3 regions of the Marinobacter bohaiensis genome follow, and region 1 is predicted to be linked to each of the others. Evidence: predicted binding sites of a transcription regulator. Region 1 holds the regulator's gene; each other region holds the start of a gene.
The links. The regulator FliA, encoded in region 1, starts transcription of late flagellar genes. The targets are predictions, from matches to a motif close to CTAAAGTTTNNNNNNNNNNNGCCGNTAA.
Positions count from the first base shown of each region.

Region 2: DKK67_RS21925 (methyl-accepting chemotaxis protein) is a predicted target of FliA. The motif match lies at 973-1,000, and genes of this name have one in related genera.
Region 3: DKK67_RS11780 (flagellar protein MotY) is a predicted target of FliA. The motif match lies at 1,263-1,290, and genes of this name have one in related genera.

Region 1 is NZ_QGEH01000004.1:74,586-76,787, forward strand. It holds gene cheY (chemotaxis response regulator CheY) at 4-390, opposite strand; gene DKK67_RS16985 (RNA polymerase sigma factor FliA) at 563-1,303, opposite strand; gene DKK67_RS16990 (MinD/ParA family protein) at 1,371-2,183, opposite strand.
Region 2 is NZ_QGEH01000001.1:1,060,257-1,062,458, forward strand. It holds gene DKK67_RS04720 (cation:proton antiporter) at 1-730, opposite strand, end outside; gene DKK67_RS21925 (methyl-accepting chemotaxis protein) at 1,147-2,202, shown strand, end outside.
Region 3 is NZ_QGEH01000001.1:2,626,450-2,628,651, reverse strand. It holds gene rnt (ribonuclease T) at 1-55, opposite strand, end outside; gene pyrC (dihydroorotase) at 134-1,168, opposite strand; gene DKK67_RS11780 (flagellar protein MotY) at 1,340-2,202, shown strand, end outside.

The DNA of each region.
Region 1 (2,202 bases):
TATTCAGGACTGGATGCGTTCGAAGATCTTCTCAATCTTTTCCTTGAGGACCGCTGCCGTGAACGGTTTCACCACGTAGCCATTGACGCCGGCCTGGGCGGCGGCCACGATCTGGTCGCGCTTGGCTTCGGCCGTGACCATCAGGATGGGCAGGTCCTTGAGCGTGTCGTCGGCACGACAGGCCTGCAACAGCTCGAAGCCGGACATGCCCGGCATGTTCCAGTCGGTGACGAGGAAGTCGTACTTGCCGCTCTTGAGCATGGGCAGCGCTGTGTTGCCGTCGTCGGCCTCGTCGGTATTGGTGAAACCGAGGTCGCGCAGCAGGTTCTTGATGATGCGCCGCATCGTGGAGAAATCATCCACGATCAGAATTTTCATGTTCTTGTCCAATGGGACCTCCAATCGTTACAACCCGGGATACCAATCGTGCCGGCCCGCCTCCTTCTGACCGGCCACACCGTGCCGGCGGGATCAAAAGGCACCGCCTATTCTGTCCAGTCCACGGACGCTGTAAAGCACCCGTTACCAAAAACTACAGTTTGTACCGTTCTCTAGTGTCGAATCAGCCCGGTTGCCAGTCGCTCAGGCGCGCTTTCAGACGCAGTGCCGCCTGACTGTGGATCTGGCTGACGCGACTCTCGCTGACGCCGATGACCGCGCCGATTTCCTTGAGGTTAAGCTCTTCCTGGTAATACAGACTCAGGACCAGCTTTTCGCGCTCCGGCAGCCCGTCAATGGCCTGAGCCAGACTGTGCCGAAAACCGGCTTCGGACAACTCCGCATAGGGGGCGTCAGATACCGCATCTTCATTGTCTATCGGCACCTCGCCGGATTCATTTAGCTCATCGAGGCTAAAAAGTCGTCCGCCGCTCGAGTCGGCGAGGCAGGCGTGGTATTCGTTGAGCGTCATTTCCAGCTCGGCGGCGACGTCCGCATCCCTGGCTTCCTCGCCGGTACGGGCCTCGACGGCCTTGATGGCCTGCGCGATGCGACGGGTGTTGCGATGGACGGAGCGCGGCACCCAGTCACCCCGGCGGATCTCGTCAACGATCGCGCCACGGATACGGATACCGGCGTAGGTTTCGAAGGAAGCGCCTTTATTGGCTTCGTATTTTTGCGCGGCCTCCAGCAGGCCGATCATGCCGGCCTGCATCAGGTCTTCCAACTGCACAGAGGCGGGCAGCCGCGCCATCATGTGCAGCGCGATCTTCTTCACCAGCGGCGCGTGATCCTCGACCAGTTGCCGGGCCGCACTCCGCTCACTGCTTTGTTGGTAGATTCCAAGGCCTTTTGCCAACGTCATCAATCCGGATTACCCAAACAGCCCGTTTGACCGCCATACCACCTGCCCTGTCGGCCGGCGTACTGCATCAGGCGTCAACCAGACGCTCTACGAAAAATTCCAGGTGCCCCCGCGGCGACGACGGCAATGGCCAGTTGTCGACTTTCTGGGCCAGGGCATTGATGGCCAGCGACGCCTTGGCGCGGGGATAGGCTTCGAGCACTGCACGCTGACGTTGTACCGCTTTCTTGACCGCCTCGTCGAACGGGACGATGCCCTCATATTGTAGTGCAACATCCAGGAATCTCTCGGTCACCCGGGTCAACTTGCCGAACAGGTGCTTGCCTTCCTGGTCGTTGCGTACCTGGTTGGCCAGGATGCGGAAACGGTTAGTGCCGTAATCACGGTTCATCAGCTTGATCAGGGCGTAGGCGTCAGTGATGGAGGTGGGCTCGTCGCAGACCACCAGCAGCAGCTCCTGGGACGCTCGCAGGAAGCTGACCACGGATTCGGAGATGCCGGCGGCGGTGTCCACGATGAGCACGTCGATCTGGTCGCCCAGTTCGCTGAACGCGTTGATCAGTCCGGCGTGTTCCATCGGCGTCAGTTGAGTCATGCGCTGGGTGCCGGAGGACGCCGGAACGATCTTGATGCCGCCCGGCCCGTCCACCAGGACGTCGCGCAGGTCGCACTGACCGTTCAGCACGTCGGACAGGTTGTGCTGGGCGGTGATGCCCAGCAGCACGTCGATGTTGGCCAGTCCCAGATCAGCGTCCAGGACCACCACACGACGCCCCATCTGAGCCAGGGCAATGGCCAGATTGACCGAAACGTTGCTCTTGCCAACGCCACCTTTGCCGCCGGATACGGCGATCACCTGAACCGGGTTTGGTCTACTCATGCCGGGTACAGTCTCTCAC
Region 2 (2,202 bases), on a different contig from region 1:
TCGGAATACAGAAGGTGAGCAGCAAGCGGATGTTGCCGTCGGTGCTCTTGGTCAGCAGGAAATGCCCTACAAGGGCCAGCAGCATGCCAAATGCGATGCCGCCGAGGGCTTCGGTCAGGAACAGTTCGGCGACGTTGCCAAAGGTGGGTTCGGCGCTGGTGAAGGCCAGGGCAAAGATCGTCGTGAACACCACCAGGCCGACGCCGTCGTTGAACAGGGATTCGCCTTCCACCTGGATGGATATGGAGGGTGGCGCCTTCATCTGTTTGATGATGGCCAGGACCGCAATCGGGTCGGTGGGGCTGATCAGCGCGCCGAACAGCAGGCAGTAGATAAACGGTACGGCCCAGCCCATCCATCCCAGCAACCAGAAAAGGAACAGGCCCACCAGGAAGGTGGATGCCAGGGTGCCGAACAACACCAGGATGGTGATTTCCCAGCGGCGCTTGCGCATCGCCCGCAGATCGATTTCAAGCGCCCCCGCGAACAGCAGGGGGCCGAGCATGCCCTCCAGCAATAACGATTTGAAATCCACACTGCCCAGCATGCCGGAGATGGCCGCGGCGGTCTGGTTGCCGAGCACTTTCCCCGACAGGATCAGCAGCAGCGACAGGACCACCGCGCCGGCCGTAATGGCGATGGTGGTTTGCATGTTGAGGAAAAACTGGTTGGCGAAGGCGACGAGTATCGCAATCGCGGAAAGGAAACACAGCAGATACCACGTATCCATCGACTCTCCCGGGCAAGACATCGGTTGAAAGCCAGACGCCGCCGTCTGGTGATTGAGTGTGATCTACAGCTTGGTATGAACGGGGCGACAGGGCGGGACCATCGGCGTCGTTGACGTGCAGCCGCAACGTGGGTTGCCAGCCACTCATTCATCAAGGAGCAGAACGTCGAGTCGGGAAACAGACCCGGCGTCTACAATGATAGCCAATTACCGGTTCCTTGCGGTCGTCAATGATGATCTGGCTAAACATCCAGCCGTTGCAGCCGATACATCTATTGTTGAGCGGCTGGGGTGTGGCGTGAACCACTGCCCACCTTGCCAGCCGACTCGTCGCGTGGATGAGTGAGGGGGATCTCCCGGCCGGCCAATGAGGGCCTTCATCTCTGTCGTCTTCTCCCATTACAGGACTGTTGTCGATGTTTGGAAACGAACTGCGAAAAGAAAACGCCGCCCTGAAGGAAGAGCTCTACATGCTGCGGCAGTTAGTCGCGGACATTTCGACGGAAGTGATGAAGCTGGAGCTGGATACCGGTGGGCGGATCATCTCCTGTAACGGGAATTTCGAGGCCGAGTTTGGCGGCGGCCTGTCCGCGTTGGACGGCCGACACGTCCGGGATCTGGTGCCGACCTACTTGCGTGACACCGAGCACTATCGCCGGATGATGGACGCGATTGATACCGGTGCGTTCTGGGTCGGAGCCTGGCAGGTGCAGAACCCGGCGGGGACGCATTTCTGGCTGCGCGCCTCGGTGTGCCCGATCAAGCGCAGCGATGGCAATCTGGATCACTTCACCATCTTCGCCAACAACCTGACCCGCACCATCGAATCCTCCCGCCAGCACGAGAACCTGATCCAGGCCATGCAACGTTCGACGGCCGTGATCGAGTTCGATATGGGCGGTCACGTACTCAACGCCAATAACCTGTTCCTGGACGCGATGGGCTATTCCCTGGAGGAGATCAAGGGCAAGCATCACCGCATGTTCTGTCCGCCCGAGGTCTACAACTCCAGCGACTACGAGCAGTTCTGGAACCGGCTGGGGCAAGGCGATTTTGTCGCCGACCGCTTCAAGCGGGTCGACCGCTACGGCCATGAAGTCTGGCTGGAGGCATCCTACAACCCGCTGACCGACTCGCGGGACGAGTACTACAAGGTGGTCAAGTTTGCGACGGTCATCACCGACAAGGTCAAGCAGGACCAGGAAGTGGCCAACACCGCCAGTGTCGCCTACGAAACCTCCCAGGACACCGACGCCAGTGCCAAGCGCGGCATGGAGGTGATGCAGAAGACCGCGGAGGTGATGCAGCAGCTCGCCGAACAGATGGAGAAAGCCGTCGACGGCATCGGCGAGCTGGACAAGCAGTCGCAGACCATCAATAGCATCATCCAGAACATCAGCGGCATTGCCGACCAGACCAACCTGCTGGCCCTCAACGCCGCCATCGAAGCGGCCCGCGCCGGTGATCAGGGC
Region 3 (2,202 bases), on a different contig from region 1:
CGCCGGTTTCCACATCCACGACGACAGGCAGAAAGCCGCGAAAACGGGCGGCCATGGGGGAGGTTGGTTTGTCTTCCTCGATCACTGAGTACCCTTACTGTTAATGACTTGATTCGGTTGCGGCCCGCCGGCTTCAGGCCTGCAGACGCCAGCGGATCTGCTCGCCCGCCCGCAGCGGTGTGATACGACCGCTGCCCAGCGGCAGACTCTCAGCCTGGGTCCAGGGCTCGCGCACCAGGGTGATGGTGTCCGTGTTGCGCGGCAGGCCGTAGAAGTCCGGGCCGTTGAAACTGGCGAAGGCTTCCAGGTTGTCGAGCGCGCCCAGGTCGTCGAAGGCTTCGGCGTAGAGTTCGATCGCCGCCGGCGCGGAGAAGCAGCCGGCGCAGCCGCAAGCGCTTTCCTTGCGGCTGGTGTCGTGGGGCGCCGAATCGGTGCCCAGGAAGAAACGGCGATCGCCGCCAACCACCACGTCCTGCAGGGCCTGCTGGTGGCGCTGGCGTTTGAGGATGGGCAGGCAATACAGGTGCGGGCGCATGCCGCCGACCAGCATGTGGTTGCGGTTGTAGAGCAGGTGCTGCGGGGTGATGGTGGCGGCCAGGTTACGGTCGCTTTCCAGCACGAACTGGGCGGAATCCTCGGTGGTGATGTGTTCGAGCACCACTTTCAGGTCCGGGAAGCGCTCCCGGGTCGGCGCCAGCACGCGCTCCAGGAAAATCTTCTCGCGATCGAAGATGTCGATGTCGCTGTCGGTCACCTCGCCGTGCACCAGCAACAGCATGCCGCACTCGCTCATGGCTTCCAGCACCGCATCGATGTTGCGGATATCGGTCACGCCGGAGGATGAGTTGGTGGTGGCGCCGGCCGGGTAGAGCTTGGCGGCGATCACGCCCGCCTCGCGCGCCTGGCGGATGTCCTCGGCGGTGGTCTGCTCGGTCAGGTAAAGGGTCATCAGCGGGTCGAAATCCGCGCCCTCGGGCAGCACGGCCATGATGCGCTGGCGATAGGCCAGGGCGTCGCTGGCGTTGACCACCGGTGGCACCAGGTTGGGCATGATGATCGCCCGCCGGAAGCAGCGCGCCGTGGCCGGAACGACATCGGCCAATACCTCGCCATCGCGTACGTGCAGGTGCCAGTCATCGGGGCGGGTCAGCGTCAGGGTCGTGGTCATGGGCGTCAATCTTCCAATCCGGTGAACAGAATTTGCTGCGGAGTATACCAGACCCGGCGTTTGGATGGACGGCCGGGAAATTTCCGGCGAACGGCTAAAGGTTCGCCCCCGTTGGCCGATAGGTGAAGAGTCAACGCAACTTTTTCACGCAGTCACCACGGGTTATCGGCGATGCGACGTTCTCTGCGCCCCCTGCTGGTCGTTCCTTTACTGGCGTTCCCCCTGACGGGGACCGAAGCGGCCAGTTACGGCGCCGGCATCGAAAACAGCCAATGGTATCTGGCCTCCTCGGTTTTCAGCTGTTCGCTCACCCATGAGGTGCCCGGGTACGGTCGAGCGGTGTTCCAGCATCGGGCCGGCGATGAGCTGCGCTTTTACCTGGAGTCGGACATCCGCCTGATGAAAGTGGGCGCCGGTTACCTGAACGTCGAAGCGCCGAGCTGGCGGCCCGGCGTCGCGCCGACGCGTCTGGGGCGGGTACAGGTGACCACCGAGCAGCGTTCGGTGGAAGTGGATACGCCGCGGGCGATGGCCATGGTTCACGGTCTGCTCAAGGGCATGGCGCCGACGGTGACCAGCGAAGCCCGCTATTCCAGCGAGCCGGTCCGGGTCCAGCTGTCGAACATCAACTTCGCCGGCACCTACCAGGACTACCAGACCTGCGTCGCCGGGCTGCTCCCGGTGAACTTCGACCAGATCAAGCGCTCGCGGATTCACTTCAAGCTCGACAGCGCCCGGCTCAGCGATGCCGATCTGGATCGCCTCGACCTGATCGTCCAGTTCATCCACGCCGACAGCAGCATTGCGCGGATCTTCGTGGATGGCCACACCGATCGCAGCGGCACCCGCATCCACAACCGCACCCTGTCCGAGAACCGCGCCAATGCGGTGGCGGAGTATCTCAAGGCCAATGGCATCGCGGCCGACAAGATCGTCACCCGTTACCACGGCGAGCGCTACCCGGCCTCCGGTAACCCGGCCGACAACCGCCGCACCACGGTTCGCCTGGAGCGAGAGGGCGAGCGCCGCTCGTT